Regions from separate parts of the Pseudomonas sp. P2S-1 genome, predicted to be linked through region 3. Evidence: riboswitches for the same ligand, from Rfam matches in the RefSeq annotation. Region 3 holds a riboswitch; each other region holds the start of a gene.

Evidence for each region. Region 3 has a riboswitch for cobalamin ahead of cobW (cobalamin biosynthesis protein CobW). Riboswitches for the same ligand answer to the same signal wherever they lie in the genome.
Region 1: another riboswitch for cobalamin. It lies ahead of AC2CQI_RS00205 (TonB-dependent receptor plug domain-containing protein); the one in region 3 lies ahead of cobW (cobalamin biosynthesis protein CobW).
Region 2: another riboswitch for cobalamin. It lies ahead of cobO (cob(I)yrinic acid a,c-diamide adenosyltransferase); the one in region 3 lies ahead of cobW (cobalamin biosynthesis protein CobW).

Annotation. Positions count from the first base shown of each region.
Region 1 covers NZ_CM170068.1:51,962-59,181, forward strand. Annotated here, with positions in the region: gene AC2CQI_RS00195 (ABC transporter substrate-binding protein) at 1-759, opposite strand, end outside; gene AC2CQI_RS00200 ((2Fe-2S) ferredoxin domain-containing protein) at 756-1,106, opposite strand; gene AC2CQI_RS00205 (TonB-dependent receptor plug domain-containing protein) at 1,232-3,166, opposite strand; cobalamin riboswitch at 3,285-3,490, opposite strand; gene folD (bifunctional methylenetetrahydrofolate dehydrogenase/methenyltetrahydrofolate cyclohydrolase FolD) at 3,674-4,528, opposite strand; tRNA gene AC2CQI_RS00215 (tRNA-Arg) at 4,807-4,883, shown strand; tRNA gene AC2CQI_RS00220 (tRNA-His) at 4,927-5,002, shown strand; tRNA gene AC2CQI_RS00225 (tRNA-Leu) at 5,056-5,140, shown strand; gene AC2CQI_RS00230 (Arm DNA-binding domain-containing protein) at 5,274-6,440, opposite strand; gene AC2CQI_RS00235 (hypothetical protein) at 6,662-6,919, opposite strand; gene AC2CQI_RS00240 (hypothetical protein) at 6,888-7,091, opposite strand; gene AC2CQI_RS00245 (hypothetical protein) at 7,084-7,220, opposite strand, start outside.
Region 2 covers NZ_CM170068.1:3,043,520-3,050,739, reverse strand. Annotated here, with positions in the region: gene AC2CQI_RS13370 (C40 family peptidase) at 1-458, shown strand, start outside; gene AC2CQI_RS13365 (C40 family peptidase) at 594-1,133, shown strand; gene AC2CQI_RS13360 (PQQ-dependent sugar dehydrogenase) at 1,267-2,583, opposite strand; gene AC2CQI_RS13355 (hypothetical protein) at 2,731-3,309, opposite strand; cobalamin riboswitch at 3,468-3,677, shown strand; gene cobO (cob(I)yrinic acid a,c-diamide adenosyltransferase) at 3,795-4,406, shown strand; gene AC2CQI_RS13345 (cobyrinic acid a,c-diamide synthase CobB) at 4,403-5,698, shown strand; gene bluB (5,6-dimethylbenzimidazole synthase) at 5,695-6,345, shown strand; gene cbiB (adenosylcobinamide-phosphate synthase CbiB) at 6,342-7,220, shown strand, end outside.
Region 3 covers NZ_CM170068.1:1,528,455-1,535,674, reverse strand. Annotated here, with positions in the region: gene hpaR (homoprotocatechuate degradation operon regulator HpaR) at 1-222, shown strand, start outside; gene AC2CQI_RS06850 (hypothetical protein) at 388-684, shown strand; gene AC2CQI_RS06845 (DUF1272 domain-containing protein) at 800-1,045, opposite strand; gene cobM (precorrin-4 C(11)-methyltransferase) at 1,115-1,861, opposite strand; gene AC2CQI_RS06835 (cobalamin biosynthesis protein) at 1,891-2,316, opposite strand; gene AC2CQI_RS06830 (CbtA family protein) at 2,316-3,014, opposite strand; gene AC2CQI_RS06825 (CbtB domain-containing protein) at 3,025-3,213, opposite strand; cobalamin riboswitch at 3,314-3,530, opposite strand; cobalamin riboswitch at 3,587-3,783, shown strand; gene cobW (cobalamin biosynthesis protein CobW) at 3,879-4,949, shown strand; gene cobN (cobaltochelatase subunit CobN) at 4,953-7,220, shown strand, end outside.

The DNA.
Region 1 (7,220 bases), 1.5 Mb from region 3:
CGCTGCGGCGGTGGACCACACGGCGTCGGCCAGCAGCAGGACGTCCGGGTCCAGTTGCAGCAGGGTCTCGGCATCCACTGTAACGCGGTGCAGGTCGATGTCGGCGAGTACGTTGCGGCCACCGGCGTTGGCGATCAGCTCGGTGACGAAGCCTTGCTTGCCTTCGCTGTCGAGGCCGCGGGTTTCGCTGTCCAGGTAGAAGACTTTCAGGGGTTTGTGTCCGGCAGCGAGCTGGTGGGCGGCGTTCAGGTCGTGCTGCTGTCGGGCGATCAGGTGTTCGGCCTGGGGCTGGCGGTCGAGGAGGCGGCCGAGGGTGCGCAGGTCCTGTTCGATGGCCTGGAAACCGCTGGCTGCTGGTTTAGGTGTGCAGGCATTTTCCAGCAGGTAGCTGGCGATACCGTGCCGGGCCAGATCACGGCGGGGGCCGACGCCGTCGCGGAAAGCACTGTAGAAACCGCCGATCACCAGGTCGTAGCGCCCGGTATAGAACACCTCCGGCGAGGGGTATTGGCGTGACAGCAGTGGCACGCCGCGATAGCGGTTATCGGTCAAGGCGCTGGCATCGTCATCTATATAGCTGACGGCAGCCAGGGCCGGGCCGGCTTGCAGCGCCAGGACCATGTCGGCGGCATGCTGGTTGAGGGCGAGGATGCGCTGCGGTGGTGACTGTCGCAGGGTCCAGTCTTCGCCGCAGTTGCGGTAGTCGAGGGCGTGGCCGGTGGTGCTCAGTAGCAGGGTGAGCCAGAGCGCGTGCTTCATGGATTGCTCCTGTTGAGCAGCAGGTTCTCGACCGGTTTGCCGTCGACCAGGTGTTCCCGGGCAAAGCGCCGGGCATCGTCGTGACTGGCGATGCGGTACCAGCAGCGATCCGGATAGACCGTGGCGATCGGCCCGAGATTGCACGGGAACTGGCAATGGGTGCGGGTCAGCAGCACGCCGTCCCTGGTCTCGATCCGGTCGGCGGCGAGCAGCTCGTTGCGTACCGTCTTCCACACCTTCAGCGCCCCGCGCAAGGTGCAGCGCGGGCCGGTGCAGAGCATGACGTGACGGGCATGCTCGGGGATATGCGACCAGTCGGGGTGGGTGGGGATGTCCTGTTCGTTCATGGTGTGTCCTTGGTAAAGCATCGCTGGCAAGCCAGCTCCCACAGGTTCAGCACAAAGCTTGAGACCTGTGCAGTACCTGTGGGAGCTGGCTTGCCAGCGATGAGGCCATCAGTTACAGCACAAGGTCAGAAGCTGTAGGTGTACCGCGCTTCAGCCGTAAACGGCCGCCCCAGGTTCCCGACCCGCCGCGACCCGCTGTCCATGCTGGTGGTGTAATCCCGGTCCAGCAGGTTCTCCAGCAGCAGCGCCAGGCGATGCTGGCGCCGGGCATCCAGGTACCGGTAGGCATCGGCATCCACCACGCTGTAGTGCCCGTAGTCGATATCCCGCGGGCTGACCACGCTGCCGATGTAACGAATCGCCGCACCGGCACCCCACATACGATCGGCGGACTCATAGCCGACCCGGCTGCGAGCGAAGAAGCCGGGAATGTTGTTGATGGTGGCGCCGTTACGCGATTCGCTCAGGTTGCGGGTCATGTCCGCCTGCACCTGCCAGCGGTCACTGAGCTGTACCTTGCCGTCGAGTTCGAAGCCACGCACGGTGATCTCGCCGTCGCCGTTGACCCACTGGGTGTCGACGAGGGTGATCAGGTCCTCGATGCGTCGATGGAACAGCGTACCGCTGACATTCCACGGCTGGCCGTTGAGCAGGTTGCTGTAGTCCAGGCCCAGCTCGGCGTTGCGGCTTTTCTCCGGTTTGAGGTTGGGGTTGCCCATCTCGTCGCCGGGCTCGTTGACATACAACTGCTCGGCATTGGGCAGCTTGTAGGCCGAGCCGAACTGGCCACGCAGCTTGAGGTTGTCGGTCAGATCGTAGAGCGAGGTGATCATCCCCACGGTGGCGCTGTCGCCACTGCTCAGGTGCTCGCGGCGCACGCCGATGCTCGGGTGCCAGTCGGGCAGGGCGGCGATCTCGGGGCGCAGTTGCAGGTACAGGGCATGGGCCTCGGCCTGGTTCTGGTCGATCTTCAGCACATCGTCCTTGCCCTTGAACCACTGGTTGTCGCTGCCGAACACCAGGGTGTGGCCGCCGGGCAGCACGGCCTCGCCCTCGGCCTGCACGCCCCAGTCGCTGAAACCCCAGTAGTCGTTGTGGTTGAGCACGCGCGGCGTGCCATCGGCGTTGTTGTAGACCCGGTTGTAATTCGTGTCCCAGTCGTTCATGTGACCTTTGACGAAGTAACTGAAACGCTCGTTCAGATGCTGCTGGAAGGTGGCCGTGGCGATCTGCTGGACGCGGTCGTTGGTGGTGTTGCGGTTGGCGTCGGGGCGCAGGAAGTCGAGGCTGGCGGCGCTGTACTGGTAGAACAGCTCCAGGCGGCTATCATCGCCGAAGCCCTGGGTGGCCTTGGCCCCGAAGGTGTTGACCTCGTAGCCGCGCTTGCGGTCGCTGACCGTCGCGGTGATGTCGCTGCTGTGGTACGGCTGGTAGCCCTCGGAGATGTTGTGGCTGACATAGGCCAGCAGGCCCAGGTCACCGAAGCCGTTGCTGAAGATCCGTTCGATGCGCGCATCGCCATTGCGCCCGGCGAAGCTGTCCACGCCCAGGTTGACCTGGCCCGACGCATCCCGGGACTGGGCGTTGCGGGTGACGATATTGATCACCCCGGATACTGCCTGGGTGCCGAACAACAGGCTCTGGCCGCCCTTGAGCACTTCGATGCGCTCGATGGCGGCGGCTGGCAGGGTGTCGATGTAGATGCCGCCATAGAGACGGTTATTCAGGCGCACGCCGTCGAGCAGGATCAGGGTGTCGTCGTTGCGTCCGCCCAGCAGCGAGTAGGTGCCGTAGTCGAAGGGGCCTTGCTTGGGCGCGACATACAGGCCCGGGACGAACATCTGCAGAACCCGGGTGATATCGGCGCTGGGGCCGGCGCGTTCGATCTGCTCGCGCTCCACCACTTCGACCTTGCTGCCGTAGCGGGCCATCTGCGCGATGGTATTGGACTCCACTGGTGGCGCCGAGACGAACTGTCGCTCCAGTTCCAGGGTTTGCGCGAACGCGAGGGTATTGCCGCCCAGCAGGCAGCCAATCAAGGAGAGATAACGTGTATTCACTGACTTCTCGAAAAGGAATTTTCGGGAAGCGCACAGGAGGGAGCTGGCGAGCGCGCGCCAGACTACCGGCTCGTGCCCGCCCACCGCAGGTTTGCCAAATGACTGACGCATCCGTTCTTCAGTCGTGATGCTTCAGGCCGGTCTCCGGGCTTGCGAGTCTCGAAGCCATTCGCCTTCCCATGCGTCCTGCGCACAGTGGCTCTGTTGAAGGCTTCACTCGCTTACCGTTGCGGGGGCAGCGCCGGACTTGTCATCTAAGACTCACCGGCTTCCCGTTTCACCTGCCGCGCGGCGGCGGCAGACACCTGAAACGGGCGGCATCTGACCATTGGGGTGACCGTTCGTCAACCTCTCCGGGTGGGGAGCGGCAAGCTGCAAGCTGCAAGCGACAAGAAAAAGCGGGGCGGGGGAGGTTTTAAGATGGGAGGCTGCAAGAAAAGGCTGGTACACCACGGTCTGCCTTTTCTTGCAGCTTAAAGCTTAAAACTTAAAGCTTGGGACTGCGCGTTACTTATGCAGCTCTTCCGCCGCATACAAGGTGTTTTCCAGCAGGCAGGCACGGGTCATCGGGCCAACGCCGCCCGGTACCGGGGTGATCCAGCCGGCGCGGGGCAGGGCGGTCTCGTAGACCACGTCGCCGACCAGCTTGCCGTCTGCCTGGCGGTTGATGCCGACGTCGATGACGATGGCGCCTTCCTTGATCCACTCACCTTTCACCAGGCCCGGCTTGCCGGCGGCGACCACCACCAGGTCGGCACGGCCGACATGGCCGGCGAGGTCCTGGGTGAAACGGTGGGTGACGGTGACGGTGCAGCCGGCCAGCAGCAGTTCCATGGCCATCGGGCGACCGACGATGTTGGAGGCGCCGACGACCACGGCGTTCATGCCGTACAGGTCCTGGCCGGTGCTTTGCAGCAGGGTCATGATGCCTTTCGGAGTGCACGGGCGCAGCAGCGGGATGCGCTGGGCCAGGCGGCCGATGTTGTACGGGTGGAAACCGTCGACGTCCTTGTCCGGGCGGATGCGCTCCAGCAGCAGGGAGGCGTCGAGGTGGGCCGGCAGCGGCAGTTGCAGGAGGATGCCGTCGATGTCCGCGTCATTGTTGAGGCGATCGATCAGGTCGGTCAGTTCCTGCTGGCTGGTGCTGCTGGGCAGGTCGAAGGCTTGCGAGATGAAACCGACTTCCTCGCAGTCCTTGCGTTTGTGCGAAACGTAGACTTGGGACGCCGGGTCGGTGCCAACCAGGATCACCGCCAGGCCGGGGGTGCGCAGACCTTGCTGGCGACGTTCAACGACACGTTGGGCGATCTGCTGGCGCAGGCTGGCGGCGATCGCCTTGCCGTCGATAAGTTGTGCAGTCATGACGGGTGATTAACCATCGAGAGAAAAAAAGAGCGCGCATTCTCGCATGAGCCGCGCGCAGGGCAAAGGCGCTTGGTCCGGCAATTGCCCTAAGCCCTTCAATAAAATGAATTTTTTTGAAAAACATGTTGACGCTCCAAAAGGGCGTCTATAAGATGCGCCTCACTTGTCGGGCAGGGCCTAGCACTGGTTAGCAAGGTCGGGCAGAATGAGCGGATTTGGCTTGTTCGGTACGGCTAACGTTAATTTGTAATCGCAAGCGAAAGCAGATTAAATATGCGCCCGTAGCTCAGCTGGATAGAGCATCCGCCTTCTAAGCGGATGGTCGCAGGTTCGAGTCCTGCCGGGTGCGCCAATCAAGGCAGCTTTGGCACAAGTAAAAAGCAGCATGCAATATGGTGGACGTAGCTCAGTTGGTAGAGCGCAGGATTGTGATTCCTGTGGTCGAGGGTTCGATTCCCTTCGTCCACCCCATATTCCAGAAGGCGCCTGATGAAAGTCTGGCGCCTTTGCTTTAAATGCTTCACGCGGACGTGGTGAAATTGGTAGACACACTGGATTTAGGTTCCAGCGGCGCAAGCTGTAAGAGTTCGAGTCTCTTCGTCCGCACCATCTAAGCGTCTGTTTTCAAAGGGTTTTCTCCCGGCGACTCTCAAAATGGGAGCAGGTTGGGAACACTTTGGGAACCGCAGCAAGAAAAAAGGCAGCCTTCATGGCTGCCTTTTGCGTTTGCGGACCGCGGCCATCAGAGCCGCAGCGCATGTTCCAGCATGCCGATCATGTCCGGCCCGTCCTGGTGAATCCATTTCCCGTAGTGTTTCCAGATCATCGCCGTCGAGGTGTGCCCCATCTGGTCGGCAATCCAGTCCAGCGGAACCACGCCGGTGCTCAGCGTCTGGCTGGCATAGGTATGCCGGCAGTTGTTCGGGCCGCGGTACCGCACCCCCACATTTTCCAGATGCGCACGCCACCAGGTCTTCACCAGGACATCGGAACTCGTCCAGGCGGCGTTGGTGGTGGTCTTGTGGAAGATGAAACGCACCTTCTGCTGCTTGACCGTCCTGTTGTCGCGATCGGTAACGTCGACGGTGACCAGCGACTGGCCCCTGGTGAAGCGGATCTGTGATCGCAGCGCTTCCAGGGCGGGCTTGATCAAACGCACCTCCCGGGTAGATCGGCGGTTCTTGGTCACCCGGTAGTTGCTGCGCACCTGCGATCGACGGAATTTCACCGCGCCAGTGTCCAGGTCGACGTCCTCCCAGGCCAGGGCGATCGCCTCCGATACCCGTGCACCGGTCCAGATCATGAACTGGATCAGGTTGATCTCCTGTTGGTGATCGGGATCGCCGCCCAGGATGAGATCGATCTCGCTCCGTTCGAATGGATCGGGGTCGTCGGCGTCGGGGAGACGGACGGTGATTCCCTCGGTGGGGTCGTGGGCAGATTTGTTCCTGGTGCGGTACAGCGTGAAGATCTGCCGGACGATGCTCAGGATCTCCCGGACCGTCTTGTTGTGAAGCACAGGCATCAGCGTCTTCTGGATCCAGGTCTGCAGATCGAGGTGGTCGATCTGGTCGGCCTGGCGGTGTCCCCACATCGGCCGGATGTGGTTCTTCACCTTGCTGGCGTAGGCCAGGAAGCCCGATGTGGCCATCTCGTTGCGTTTGATGTCCAGCCACAGGTCGATGAAGTGGCCGAAGGTGTTGCTCTGCACCCGGGGCGAGTCAGGGAAGTGGCGGGCGTAGCTGAATGTCCCGGATTGGATCTCGTAGTTGATGATCCCGACCAGGCGTTCGGCGTTGGCCACGCTGGCGGGGGAGGCGTCGCCGGGGATGGATTCCCGACACAGTTCGCCCTGGTAACGGAAATACACGCGGACACGATTGCCGCGGACTTCTACTCCATCAGCCATTGGATTTTCACTCACGAAGGAAAACGGCCCAGTGTATGGGCCGTTGTGTTGGACGGCCTGTTTGCAGGCCTAGAAGATTGCAGCGGTAGTTCTCGGTGGGGCGATCCGTCTAGCCGTGGCACAAGCCGACGAGACCGGTGATCAGCCACCACAGTTCTTGGGCTGCGAGGAAACCTGCCCCTGCGCTGAAGCCGCACATGATGGCCAGTTTGGCGATCGCCTTAGCGCTCATCGGTGGCTACCTGCTGTTCTCCAGAGTGGGTATAGATCACGGGTCCTTGCGGGCCAAGCAGATCTCGGCTGCGCTCGACGAGCAAAGCAGGGTCTAGCCCCAGCTTTTTGGCCATCCCTTCCGCGGCCTGCAGGGCGCTGGCAGTGTTGCTGGCGGTCAGGCGGTGGCCTTTGACGGTGGCCACGTAGGTACCGGTCGTGTACCGGCAACGGATCTCAACGGCCACGGTATTGACCTCGCTGCTCACGCTTGGCGTCGACATTTGCCATGTAAGCCGTCCATGCGGCCGACTGGGTCTTTTGGCGGATCTTGCTGCATTTCTGGTGGTTGCCCTTGGTGCGCGATCTGTTGCAGATGTCGCAGTGGTTCGGCAGGTCCAGGGAGTGAGTGGCCAGACGTGGCCGGATTTGTTCAGACATTTTCATCCTCCTCGACAACCATAGCTTTCCGGCGCTGCTCGTCATGCTTCAGTTGGGCCCATTCGACCCCCAGGCTCCATGCTTCCTCAAAGCTATTTGCATACACCCATACAGTCCCGATGAACCCCC
Region 2 (7,220 bases), 1.5 Mb from region 3:
AATTCTCCGGCAACAAGTCCTACCAACTGCCAGCCCTGGCCGACAGCATCCTCGAGCGCGGCATGTCGCTGATCGGTACCCGTTACCGCTTCGGTGGCACCTCCGAGCAGTCGGGCTTCGATTGCAGCGGTTTCATCGGTTATCTGTTCCGCGAGGAAGCCGGCATGACCCTGCCGCGTTCGACCCGCGAGATGATCAACGTGGATGCGCCGCTGGTCTCGCGCAACAACCTCAAGCCGGGTGACCTGCTGTTCTTCAGCACCAACGGCCGAGGTCGCGTCAGCCACGCCGGTATCTACCTTGGCGACAACCAGTTCATCCACTCCAGCAGCCGCCGCAGTGGCGGGGTGCGGATCGACAGCCTGGGCGATCGCTACTGGAGCAAGACCTTCATGGAAGCCAAGCGCGCCCTCGCGCTGGCTCCAGCGGCACCGGCCGAGACACTTTCGCGCAACTAAGCGAATTCCCTCGGTGTCAGACACACGGCGACTATGCTGAAAAGCTAGTCGCCGTGCGTGTTTACAGAAAACGTCTAATCTAATTTCTCACCACTTTTCCGGCCTCGCGCCGGCAGCTTCAGACAGGATGTTCTGATGAAGACGATGATGGCGCGTTTAGCGGTATTGTCCCTGGCAGCACTGCTCGGTGCCTGCTCCAGCCATGCTCCGACCCCGCCTCCGGTGGTCCAGCCGGCCTATGTTCCTGCCCAGATCACCTACTCGCCAGCCGCTGAGGACGTGCTTTTCCGCGCGCTCGGGCTTGTGGGTACGCCGTATCGCTGGGGTGGCAACACGCCAGACTCCGGGTTCGATTGCAGCGGGCTGATCGGGTACGTCTATCGGGACGCGGCGGGGATTTCCCTGCCCCGTTCGACCCGCGAGATGATCGTCATGCGTGCCCCGGATGTGCAGCGCGATGCGCTGCAGTCGGGGGATGTGGTGTTCTTTGCGACGAACGGTGCGAGCCAGGTGAATCATGCTGGCATCTATGTCGGGGAAGGGCGCTTCGTGCATGCGCCGTCGACCGGTGGGACGGTGCGGCTGGATTATCTGTCGAACAATTACTGGCAGAAGTCGTACCTGAATGCCAAGCGGGTATTGGTGGCGCCGGCGCATCTGGCGCACAACCCCTAGCTTTTGGGTGGGGCTGATGGCCTCATCGCTGGCAAGTCGGAGCGCCGAACCGCAGCTCCCACAGTGACCGCGTGCACCGCTGGACCTGTGGGAGCTGGCTTGCCAGCGATGAGGCCAGTACAGACAACCTCGATTACTGAAGCTTGCTCACCCGCCAAACCACATTCCCCACATCATCCGCCACCAGCACCCCGCCTCTGCGGTCCGTGACCACCCCCACCGGCCGCCCCATCGCCTTGCCATCGTCATTCAGGAACCCGCTCAACAAATCCACCGGTTTCCCGGCCGGCTTGCCTTCGGTACTGAACGGCACGAACAGCACCTTGTAGCCACTGTGCGGCTTGCGGTTCCACGAGCCGTGCTGGCCGATGAACGCGCCCTGGTCGAACGGCGGCGGCAGCGCCCCGGCTTCGGCGAAGGCCAGGCCCAGCGAGGCGGTATGCGGGCCCACCGCATAATCGGGGGCGATGGCCCGGGCCACCAGGTTCGGATCCTGATGCTCCACCCGCACATCCACATGCTGGCCGTAATAGCTGTAGGGCCAGCCATAGAAAGCCCCGTCCTGCACCGAGGTGATGTAGTCCGGCACCAGGTCGCTGCCGATCTCGTCGCGCTCGTTCACCGCCGTCCACAGCTTCCCGCTGTGAGGTTCCCAGGCGAGGCCGTTGGGATTGCGCAGGCCCGAGGCGAAGATCCGGTGCTGCCCGGTAGCCGGGTCCACCTCCCAGATCGCCGCCCGTTCCTTTTCCTTGTCCATGCCGTTCTCGGCAACATTGCTGTTGGAGCCGACGGTCACATACAGCTTCCTGCCGTCGGGGCTGGCGATGACGTTCTTGGTCCAGTGGTGGTTCAGCGGCCCTCCCGGCAGCTCGCTGACCGGCTCGCCCGGGCCATTAAGCGAGGTGGCGCCTTCCTGGTACTTGAAGCGCAGCAGGCGATCGGTGTCGGCCACATACAGGTCATTGCCGACCAGGGTCATGCCGAACGGCGAGTTGAGGTCCTTGAGGAACACCGTGCGGGTTTCCGCCACGCCATCCTTGTCGGCATCGCGCAGCAGGGTGATGCGGTTGGGGCTAGGTACGCCAGCGCCGGCCTTGGCCATGACCTTCTTCATCACCCAGCCACGGATGCCCTTGCCGTCGTCGGGTTTCTCCGGTGCGTTGGTTTCCGCGACCAGTACGTCGCCATTGGGCAGCACATAGAGCCAGCGCGGGTGATCCAGGCCACCGGCGAAGGCGACCACCTGGGTGCCCTGGGCCGCCTTGGGCTTGCCGCCATCGGGCCAGCCGACGGCGGGGGCGATGTTCACCGTGGGGATCAGGGTTTTGTTCGGTTCCGGCAGTTGCGGCGACGGGCCGCTGCCGTCGGTGACCTGGAGCCGGGCGGATTCGCCGCAGGCAGTCAGGCCGGTGGTGATGGCCAGCAAGATGGCAAGGCGCAGGGTGGGCATGGTCTGACTCCTTGGGATAGGTCCTAAAGAGTCAGAGGTGACGGGGGCGAGGGAGGTTCAGTCAGCTTCAAGCTATAAGCCTTAAGCTGCAAGAAAAGGCGCCGCTGCTCTTGCTTGCAGCTTATGACTTGCAGCTTGCGGCTGAACTCACGCCTGCTTCAGCAACAGCGCAACCCCGGGATAATACTGCCCCACCTCATCATGCAACTTCCGATACCCATACGGAAAACACCAGGCAATGGCACAGGCCGTATGCTTCTGCAGATCATCCACCAGGTCCTGCAGCTCTTCCGGGCTGGCATGCTGGCCCAGCTTGCACGGGCTGGCGAACAGCGCCGCGACCTTCAACTGGCTCGGATAGGCAATGGCCTTCGCCGCCTGCACCGTCTCCTGCAAGGCCCCGCTCAGATCAAGCCGTCCGACCTTCGGCCAGCGCTGCCCGGCATGCAGGTAAGCTGATTCATCCTTGCTGGCGATCAACAGATCGCAGCGCGCGCCCCGTTCGCCTTCGTCCCGCTGCTTCTTGCTCTGGTAACCCTGCAGGGTCACCAGTTCGGCCTGCCACAGCGCTGCCGACAGCATTCCGATGTTGCCCTGCACCCCTTGCCAGTGCGGACCCTCGTTGTCACCCAGGGTCTGGTTGAAGCGTTCGATGCATTCGCTCCAGCGCTCCAGCGCCGGCCGCAGGAACTCAAGACGGGGGTTGTTGATGATCAGACCTTGCATGCTGCTCTCCTTCGTAATTGTTGTACGAGCTACAGCGACAGCGTTGAATCATGTCAATGTGATATCACTCGTTTGGAGTGTGGCACAACGTGAAAGTTGCGCCGTTGGCCGCAATGTGACGGCGGTCTCCAATTGACGCTCCGGGCCCAACCCTCTAACCTTCGCGACTTGTTTCAGGTGCCCCGTGACTGCAAGGTCGACCGGGTGAAACAGGGAAGCCGGTGCGATTCCGGCGCTGCCCCCGCAACGGTAAATCGAGTCAAGACTGTGCACGGCCACTGGGTGTCGAAACCCGGGAAGGCGCCCGGTCAGGATCGCCCGGCGATCCGCTCGTTAGCCCGGAGACCGGCCTGCAAACTGTCAACGGCACCACGGCGGGTGGTGCGCGGTTCTCCGGGCCCTGGCGTCCGGTGCCTGCGCTTCCCTCCGTGCCCCCATCCCCTCAGCTGTCGCCGCCCTGCGACAGTGGCCCGCGGAGACCCCCGATGAGCGAATCCCCCGAACGTGACGAACGCCACCTGGCGCGCATGCAGCGCAAGAAGGCGGTGATCGACGAGCGTATCGCCAATTCCCCCAACGAATGCGGCCTGCTGCTGGTGCTCAGCGGCAACGGCAAGGGCAAGAGCAGTTCGGCCTTCGGCATGCTCGCCCGGGCCCTCGGCCATGGCATGCACTGCGGCGTGGTGCAGTTCATCAAGGGCCGCAATGCCACCGGGGAAGAACTGTTCTTCCGCCGCTTCCCCGAGGAAGTGCGCTACCACGTGATGGGCGAGGGCTTCACCTGGGAAACCCAGGACCGCCAGCGTGATATCGCCGCTGCCGAAGCCGCCTGGGAGGTTTCCCGTGAGTTGCTGCGCGACCCGGGCATCGGCTTCGTCGTCCTCGACGAGCTGAACATCGCCCTCAAGCACGGCTACCTCGACCTCGATACCGTCCTCGCCGACCTCCAGGCCCGTCCGCCGATGCAACATGTCATCGTCACCGGTCGCGGCGCCAAGGACGAGATGATCGAACTGGCCGACACCGTCACCGAGATGGGCATGATCAAGCACGCTTTCCAGGCCGGCATCCGTGCCCAGAAGGGCGTCGAACTATGAGCGACACCCGGCATTGCCCGGCGGTGCTGATCGCCGCGCCGGCCTCCGGCCAGGGCAAGACCACCGTGACCGCCGCCCTGGCCCGCCTGCACCGCAACCAGGGGCGCAAGGTCCGTGTGTTCAAGTGCGGCCCGGACTTTCTCGACCCGATGATCCTCGAACGCGCCAGCGGCGCGCCGGTGTACCAGCTCGACCTGTGGATGGTCGGCGTCGAGGAAAGCCGTCGCCTGCTCTGGGAAGCGGCCGGCGAGGCCGACCTGATCCTGATCGAGGGCGTGATGGGCCTGTTCGACGGCACCCCGTCCAGCGCCGACCTGGCCCGTCACTTCGGCGTGCCGGTGCTGGCGGTGATCGACGGCACCGCCATGGCCCAGACCTTCGGCGCCCTGGCCCTGGGGCTGGCGCGCTACCAGGCGGACCTGCCCTTTGCCGGCGTACTGGCCAACCGGGTTGGCTCGTTGCGCCACGCACAACTGCTGGAAGGCAGCCTGACCGAGGGGCTGCGCTGGTATGGCGGGCTCTCCCGCGAGACCGGGATCGAACTGCCAAGCCGCCATCTCGGCCTGGTCCAGGCCAGCGAACTGACCGACCTCGACCTGCGTCTCGACGCTGCGGCCATGGCCCTGGGCGATAGCTGCCAGTCCTCCCTGCCGCCGCCAGTGGCCTTCGAGCCGCCTGCACCCCGCCATATCGAGCGCAAGCTGGAAGGCGTGCACATCGCCGTGGCCCGTGACGAGGCCTGCGCCTTCACCTACGGCGCCAGCCTCGACCTGCTGCGCGAGATGGGCGCCGAGCTGAGCTTCTTCTCGCCGATCCACGACCAGGAACTGCCAGACGCCGACAGCCTGTACCTGCCCGGCGGCTATCCGGAACTGCATCACCATGCATTGGCGGCCAATACGCCGATGCTGGAAGCGATTCGCGCCCATCACCAGGCCGGCAAACCGTTGCTGGCCGAGTGCGGCGGCATGCTCTACCTGCTCGATGCCCTGACCGATGTCGCCGGGGAACGCGCCGAACTGGCCGGCTTGCTGCCGGGCGAAGCGACCATGCAGAAGCGCCTGGCGGCACTCGCCCTGCAATCGGTCGAACTGCCGGAAGGCACCCTGCGCGGCCACACCTACCACCATTCCCTGACCAGCACCGAGTTGGAGCCCATCGCCCGTGGCGTGAGCCCCAACGGCGGACGTGGCGCGGAAGCGGTATACCGCATCGGCCGCCTGACCGCCTCCTACGTGCATTTCTATTTCCCGTCCAACCCAGACGCGATGGCGGCGCTGCTGGCGCCATGAGCGAACATGCCTACAGCGAAGCCGAGCGCGCGGCGATCTACCGCGCCATCGGCGAACGCCGTGACATGCGCCACTTCAGCGGCGGCGAGGTGGCGCCCGAGCTGCTGGCGCGGCTGCTGGAAGCGGCGCACCAGGCACCCAGCGTCGGCCTGATGCAGCCCTGGCGCTTTATCCGCATTACCCGGCGCGAGCTGCGCCAGCGTATCCAGGCCCTGGTCGAGGACGAACGCCAGCGCACCGCCGAAGCCCTCGGCCAGCGTTCCGACGAATTCATGCAACTCAAGGTCGAAGGCATCAACGACTGCGCCGAAGTGCTGGTGGCGGCGCTGATGGACAAGCGCGACGTGCATATCTTCGGCCGTCGCACCCTGCCGGAAATGGACCTGGCCTCGTTGTCCTGCGCGATCCAGAATCTCTGGCTGGCGGCCCGGGCCGAAGGGCTGGGCCTGGGCTGGGTGTCGCTGTTCGATCCGCAGGCCCTGGCCGATCTGCTGCACATGCCCGCCGGGGCCAAGCCGCTGGCGATTCTCTGTCTCGGCCCGGTCCACGCGTTCTACCCGGCGCCGATGCTCGCGCTGGAAGGCTGGACCACGCCACGGCCGCTGGCCGACATGCTCTACGAAAACCAATGGGGAGAAGCCGAATGAGTGTGGCCTTGCTGACCGTGGCCGGGGTGGCGCTGGATGCGCTGCTGGGCGAGCCGCGGCGCTGGCATCCGCTGGTGGCCTTCGGCCGTTTTGCCGGGCGCCTGGAACAGCGCTTCAATTCCGGCGGGCGCGGCTGGCGCAGTCATGGGGTGACCGCCTGGTTCCTGGCGGTGATTCCGTTGACCCTGCTGGCGACGGCGTTGTCCTGGCTGCCCTACATCGGCTGGCTGGTGGAGATTCTCGCGCTGTACTGCGCCCTGGGCCTGCGCAGCCTTGGCGAACATGTGCAGCCGGTGGCCGACGCCTTGCGCGGCGGCGACCTGGACGAGGCGCGCAAGCGGGTCGGCTATCTGGTCAGCCGGGAAACCGCCGAACTGGATGAGACGGCCGTGGCCCGGGCCGCCACCGAATCGGTACTGGAGAATGGCAGCGATGCGGTCTTCGCCGCGCTGTTCTGGTTTGTCATCGCGGGGGCGCCGGGCGTCGTGCTCTATCGCCTGAGCAATACCCTGGATGCCATGTGGGGTTATCGCAACGAACGCTTCGAGCGCTTCGGCTGGGCCGCGGCGCGGATCGACGACGTGCTCAACTACCTCCCGGCGCGCCTGGTGGCGCTGACCTACGCGCTGTTGGGCAATACCCGCCTGGCGCTGAAGTGCTGGCGTCAGCAGGGCCCGAAATGGGACAGCCCGAATGCAGGTCCCGTGATGGCATCCGGCGCGGGTGCCCTGGGTGTCGAACTGGGCGGCTCGGCGGTCTATCACGGCGAGCTGCACGAGCGCCCGCAACTGGGCGAAGGCCCGCCAGCGGATGCCGGCGCCATCGAGCGCGGCTGGCAACTGGTGTGCAAGGGCGTGTGGCTGTGGTTGCTGCTG
Region 3 (7,220 bases):
GTGCTCAGCCGCCTGGAGCGCGACGGCCTGGTGCGCCGCAAGAAGTCCAGCACCGACCAGCGCCGGGTCTTCGTCGGCCTGACCGAGCAGGGCCAGCAGTGCTTCATCGCCATGAGCGAGGATATGGAGCGCAACTACCAGCGCATCCTCGAGCAGTTCGGCGACGAGAAGCTGCAGACACTGCTGGGTTTGCTGAACGAGCTGAAGAGCGTCAAGCCTTGATCGCAGGTTATTCGCGCAAGTAAAAAGTCCTACATATACTGTCGGGTATCCGCCACAGCCTGCTGTCGTCGGTCGGACTTCGACGTCTCGATGCCCGTTGTAGTGCCGTATCCGCAGTAGCCCGCACGCGAGGCGTTCTTGCAGACGCTAAGAGAGGCTATTGCAATGGATATCATCAGTCTGGTTGTGCAAGTCATCGCGGGTGTGATTGGCGGCAACGCGGCGGGGTTGAGCAAGGAGGGCATGGGCCCGGTGCTCAACAGTGTCCTTGGTGGGGTCGGTGGCGTGGTGGTGGGGCAGGTGCTGGCCCATCTGACCGGCGATCAGTCCCTGGCCCAGGCCGGCGCGGAAGGTTCCCTGGATATTCCAGCCATTATCAGCAGCGTGATCGGCGGTGGCGCCGGTGGTGCGGTGCTGACCTGGGTGGTGGGGTTCATCAAGAGCAAGATGCAGGCGCATTGATGTGAATTCGATGGCCTGATCGCTGGCAAGCCAGCTCCCACAGGGTTTGCGGTGCACACACTACCTGTGGGAGCTGGCTTGCCAGCGATGAGGCCATCAGCAACACCATAAGCTTCTAGTGTGCAGGACAGCCTTCGGCCTTCACCGTCCGCACCGTCGTCGCCGGATTCTTCACCAGCTTCTCCCCGACCCGCGCCGGTCGCGGTTGCAATTCACCCCCGCAATTCGGGCACTTGCCCTTCAGTTGATCGTCCGCGCAGCTACGGCAATAGGTGCACTCGAACGAGCAGATCATCGCGTCACGGCTGTCGCCCGGCAGTGCCGTGGCGCAGCATTCGCAGCAAGGACGAAGTTCCAGCATCGGGGGAAATCCTTTCTTGGGTGGTGGTCGTCCTAATGTGCAGGCACGGTGATAGCAATGCAATACGTCTCAAGGCCGGTACAGATGGGCATGCCCCGCCCGATACAGCGCCGATTCGCTGAAGCTGTCGCTGGCCAGCACCCGGCCCACCAGGATCAGCGCGGTACGCCGGAAGCCCTTGGCCGCCGTGAGCTCGACGATGTCGTCCAGTGTTCCCAGCACCCAGTCCTGATCCGGCCAGGTAGCCCGGTGCACCACGGCGATCGGGCAGTCACCGCCGTAATGCGGGCGTAGCTCCTCGACGATCCTTGGCAGATGGCGCACTCCCAGGTGTATCGCCATGGTCGTCTTGTGGCTGGCCAGGCTGGCCAGCGCTTCGCCCTCGGGCATCGGCGAGGAATCGGCGAAGCGGGTGAGGATCACGCTCTGGGCGATATCCGGCAGGGTCAGTTCGCAGCCGAGCAGGGCGGCGCTGGCCGCCGTGGCCGTGACCCCGGGGACGATCTCGTAGGGAATCTCCAGCTCGCGCAGGTGGCGGATCTGCTCGCCGATGGCGCCATACAGGCCGGGGTCGCCGCTGTGCACCCGGGCGATGTCCTGGCCCTTGGCATGGGCGGCGGCGATCACCTCGATGATCTGTTGCAGGTGCAGTTCGGCACTGTTGATCAGGGTCTCGGCGTTATGCCCGTCGAGCACGGCGGCGGGCACCAGCGAGCCGGCATAGATGATGACCGGGCACTGGCGAATCAGGCGCTGGCCCTTGACGGTGATCAGCTCCGGATCGCCGGGGCCGGCGCCGATGAAATAGACGGTCATGGGAGGTCTCTGGAAAACGGAAGGGCGGATTATCCGCCAGAAGCAGGGATCCAGGCCAATGCCAGGGTCATATCGTCGCGCACGATGCGCTCGACGCGCAGCTCGGCCAGCCCGCCGTCAAGCTGCTCGGCCAGGGCCAGGGCGCTGCTTTCCGCTACGCCATAACAGCCGCTGTGTTGAAAGGCGATGGCCGAGCGATGGCTCAGGCGCGGGGTATACGGGGCGAGTTGCACGGCATTGAAGAAGTGCAGGGGCAGGCCGAGATCGGCAGCCAGCTGCAGCAGGCCGGGTTCCTGGCGCTTGAGATCGATGCTGGCAAGAGCAACCAGCGCGGCGAAAGGCAGGTTGCGCGATTGCATCACATCCCGCAGCAGCCCGGCCAGCTCACTGGCCGGGGCACCACGGCGGCAGCCCAGCCCGGCGTACAACGCTGCCACGCCGGACGGGACGGCCATCAGGCGGACTGCCGCCGGTACAGCCAGGCGCTGATCAGGCCCAGGGCCAGCCAGAAACCGGCATTGGTCAGCAACGAAGCGACGATGAACTGCGATTCCAGGGCTTCCGGTGCCAGGCTTTCATGGACGTCCGGCTGCGGGGCGCCGATCACATGGGGAATCGCCAGCAGGATCAGGCCGGCGATTTTCAGCACCCAGTTGCCTGCAAACACTATCAACACCAGGCCGACAGCGGTGGCAGCGGCGGTGCCAACCCACCAGAACTGGCGCTGGGCCAGGTCGGCTGCGGCGGTACCCGGCAGCTCCGGTGGCAAGCCGAGGTTCGGCGCCAGGCAGAACACGGCGAAACCGCCCAGGCCCCAGAGTGCGCCGACCCCGACGCTGCCCGGATTGCGCAGGGTGTACATGGCCGCCAACAACAAGGCGAAGCCCACCGCGACCACCAGGTTGCCGCCGGTGGTGGACAGCACGCGCTGCCAGCCATCTTCCGGCGACCAGGCTTCGGCATCGTGGTGATGACCTTCGCCCGCTGCGGTCGCGCCGGCGTGCTCATGCTCATGGACCTCGGCCGGCGCCGAGTTCTCGTAGGTTTCCGCCTTGAGGATCAGCGGCGCGACCCAGAAGCTTTGCAGCAAGGTCAGCAGCACGGCCGCCAGCAGACCGGTAAAGCCCGCGGTGCGGGCAATGCGAGTGAACATGGGTCGGGCCTCAGTGGCAGGGGAAGGCGGCGCTGTGGCGGGTGTCGTGGGCGGCGTTGTGCACCGCTTCGATATGCGAGAAGCCGGCGAAGTAGACCAGGCACAGGCCCAGTACCGAAGCGCTGACGGCCGCGACGATGCGCTGGCTGAGGGTGGTGGAGGTGCTGCTGGCGTGGCTGGCGGTACTGATGACGGGCATGGCGCTTTCCTCTTGGTGTTGTTCGGGCAACAGGCAAGCGCGAAGAACGCCTGGATGCGGGGCACCCAGGCGTTGCAACGTCGCCCGCCCACCGCGGGTTTGGTCAAATCTGTCATGGGCCGGTCTCCGGGCTTGCAAGGGGCTGTTGGCCGAGGCGTCTCCTTCCCATGCCGGACTGCTGGCACAGTGGATCAGACGCTTTCCTTGCTTACCGTTGCGGGGGCAGCACCGGAATGACTGGACCTGACGATCACAGCGCACCGGTTTCCCGTTTCACCTTTTGTAATAAAAAAGGCACCCAAACGAATCGCGCTAGGTAATCACGCGCGTTGACATCCGTCAATACAGCGGTTGACCGGCTTCCGGGCACTGCGTAGCCTTGCCGGTTCGAGGTTCTCCGACGCGGGTCGGAGCTAAGACGGGAACGCGGCAAGCCGCGGCTGCCCCCGCAACTGTAAGTGCCGAGTCCATCGACCAGTGCCACTGCCGAGCATAAAAGGCGGGAAGGCGTCGATGGCGTCCCGAGGACACGGCGCAAGCCAGGAGACCTGCCTCGACCAGCTTCCACATTAACCGGGCGGGGTGATCCGGTGGCGAACGCGTCCAGACCGCACGGTTCCTGGCCTCCGTCCCCCATGCCCGCCATGCTGCCAAGGGCATCCGACATGAAAACACTGGCCAAACTCCCCGTTACCATCGTCACCGGCTTTCTCGGCTCGGGCAAAACCACCTTGCTCCGCCATATGCTGGACAACGCCAATGGCCGCCGCATCGCGGTCATCGTCAACGAATTCGGCGAACTGGGCATCGACGGCGAGATCCTCAAGCAATGCAGCATCGGCTGCACCGAGGAAGAGGCCAACGGGCGCGTCTACGAACTGGCCAACGGCTGCCTGTGCTGCACCGTACAGGAAGAGTTCTTCCCGGTGATGCGCGAACTGGTGGCGCGCCGTGGCGACCTGGACCAGATCCTCATCGAAACCAGCGGCCTGGCCTTGCCCAAACCACTGGTCCAGGCGTTCCAGTGGCCAGAAATCCGCAATGCCTGCACCGTCGACGCTGTGATCACCGTGGTCGACAGCCCGGCCGTGGCCGCCGGCACCTTCGCTGCCTTCCCCGACCAGGTCGATGCCCAGCGCAAGCTGGACCCGAACCTGGACCACGAATCGCCACTGCACGAGCTGTTCGCCGACCAGTTGGCCAGCGCCGACCTGGTGATCCTCAACAAGTGTGACCAGGTCGCCCCTGAAGCCCTGGCCGCCGTGCGCGCCGAGGTGGAAGAGGAGCTGCCGCCAGCGGTCAAGGTGGTCGAAGCCAGCAAGGGCGTGCTGCCGCTGGAAGTGCTGCTGGGCCTGGGTGCCGAGTCGGAGGCCCATATCGACGGCCGCCGCACCCACCACGATTCGCACCATGACGGCGACGATGACCACGACGATCACGACCACGACGCCTTCGACTCCATCTCCCTCGACCTGCCGGAAGCCGACGAAAGCCTGCTGCTGGATGCCCTGACCCAACTGGTCACCGACACCGGCATCCTGCGGGTCAAGGGTTTCGCGGCGATTCCGGGCAAGCCGATGCGCCTGCTGATCCAGGGCGTGGGGACCCGTTTCGACAAGCACTTCGACCGCGCCTGGCGCAGCGACGAAGCGCGCATCACCCGCCTGGTGCTGATCGGCCAGGACCTGGATGCCGCTGCTCTGGAAGCACGCCTGCGCGCTGCCCTGGGCGCCTGATCCATGCACCTGCTGCGGACCCAGCCCGGCGGCTTCGTGCCGGACGACAGCATTGCCGACCTCGGCCAGACCCCGGCCGAGCTGGTGATTCTCTGCAGCGGTGATTCGCACCTGGCGCTGCTGGCGGAAACTGCCCGCGAGCTGCCGGAGGATTACCCCAGCCTGCGCCTGGCCAACCCCATGCAGGTGCAGAACCACGCCTCGGTCGACCTGTATGTCGACGAGGTGCTGCGCCATGCCAAGGTGATCCTGGTGTCGCTGCATGGCGGCATCGGCTATTGGCGCTATGGCGTCGAGCAACTGGTCGAGCTGGCGGCCCGTGGCGTGAAGCTGATCCTGGTGCCGGGTGACGACCGCCCGGACCCGGAGCTGAGCAGCCTGGGCAACGTCGCTGCCGAGCAGGCCGAGCGCCTCTGGCACTTCCTGCGCCAGGGCGGCAAGGCCAATGCCCTGAACCTGTTCAATTGCCTCGCCAATACCTGGCTGGGGCGCGATTACCGCTGGGACGAGCCACGGCAACTGCCGCGTACCAGCCTGTACCACCCGCGTCATGCCGAGGCCGGAATGGGCCACTGGCGCGCTGATTGGCATGTTGGGCGACCGGTCGTGCCGATCCTGTTCTACCGCTCCCATCTGCAGGCGGCGAACACTGGCTTTATCGATGTGTTCTGCGAGCGGCTGCAAGGCGCCGGGCTGAATCCGCTGCCGATCGCCGTGGCCAGCCTCAAGGAGGCCGGCTGCCTGGCCCAGGTCGAGGACTGGCTGGACGAAACCGCTGCCGCGCTGATCATCAACACTACCGGTTTCGCCCAGTCCAGCCCGGAACAGCCGCACCTGCGCCCGTTCCGCCGGGATATCCCGGTGCTGCAGGCGATCTGCGCCCAGGACAACGAACCCGGCTGGCAGGCCAGCGAGCAGGGCCTCGGTGCCCGCGACCTGGCCATGCATATCGCCTTGCCGGAACTGGACGGACGCATCATCACCCGGCCGATCAGCTTCAAGGACCTGGCCTGGCGCAGCGAGCGCAGCCAGTCCGACGTGGTCTGCTACCGGCCGCAGCCCGAGCGCATGGACTTCGTCGCCGAACTGGCGCGGCGCTGGTGCGAGCTGGCACGCCTGCCGAATCAGCAGAAGCGCGTGGCCCTGGTGCTGGCCAACTACCCGACCCGGGATGGCCGCATCGGCAACGGCGTCGGCCTCGACACCCCGGCGGCGGCACTGAATATCCTGCGGGCCTTGAAACTACAGGATTACCCGGTGGGCGACCTGCCGGACAGCGGCACCCAGTTGATCCACGACCTGCTCGGCGGCGTCAGCAACGACCTCGACAGCCTCGACCAGCGCCCGTGCATGCAAAGCATGGCCCTGGACGACTACCTGGCGGCCTTCGCGCAATTGCCCGAGGCCAACCAGCAGGCAGTGCGCGAGCGCTGGGGCGAGCCTGCGCAGGATCCGATGTTCCGTGGCGGGCGGATGATGATCGCCGGCCTGCGCCTGGGCCTGACCTTCGTCGGCATCCAGCCGGCCCGTGGCTACCAGCTCGACCAGAGCGCGGTGTACCACGACCCCGACCTGGTCCCGCCCCATGGCTACCTGGCCTTCTATTTCTGGCTGCGCCATGGCTTTGCCGCCGATGCGCTGATCCATGTCGGCAAGCACGGCAACCTGGAATGGCTGCCGGGCAAGGGCGTCGGGCTATCGGCGCAGTGCTGGCCGGATGCACTGATCGGGCCGCTGCCGAATATCTATCCCTTTATCGTCAACGACCCGGGCGAGGGCGCCCAGGCCAAGCGCCGTACCCAGGCAGTGATCATCGACCACCTGATGCCACCCCTGACCCGCGCCGAGACCTACGGCCCGCTGCGCAACCTGGAGCGCCTGGCCGACGAATACTACGAGGCGCAACTGCTGGACCCGCGCCGCGCCGTGGAATTGCAGAAAGAAATCCTGCAACTGGTGCGCGACAACCATATCGACCGCGAGCTGCAACTGGACGGCGCGCTGGACGATGCGGCGGTGTGGCTGCCGCGCCTGGACACCTACCTGTGCGACCTCAAGGAATCGCAGATCCGCGATGGCCTGCATGTGTTCGGAGAGTCGCCCACGGGGCGTCTGCGCCTCGATACGCTGGCGGCGTTGTTGCGTGTGGCTCGCGGCGATGGCCGTGGCGCCAATGCCAGCCTGCCACGGGCGCTGGCCCGGGCCATGCTGCTGGGCTTCGATCCGCTGGATTGCGAACTGGGCGAGCCCTGGCAGGGGCCGCGACCGGCA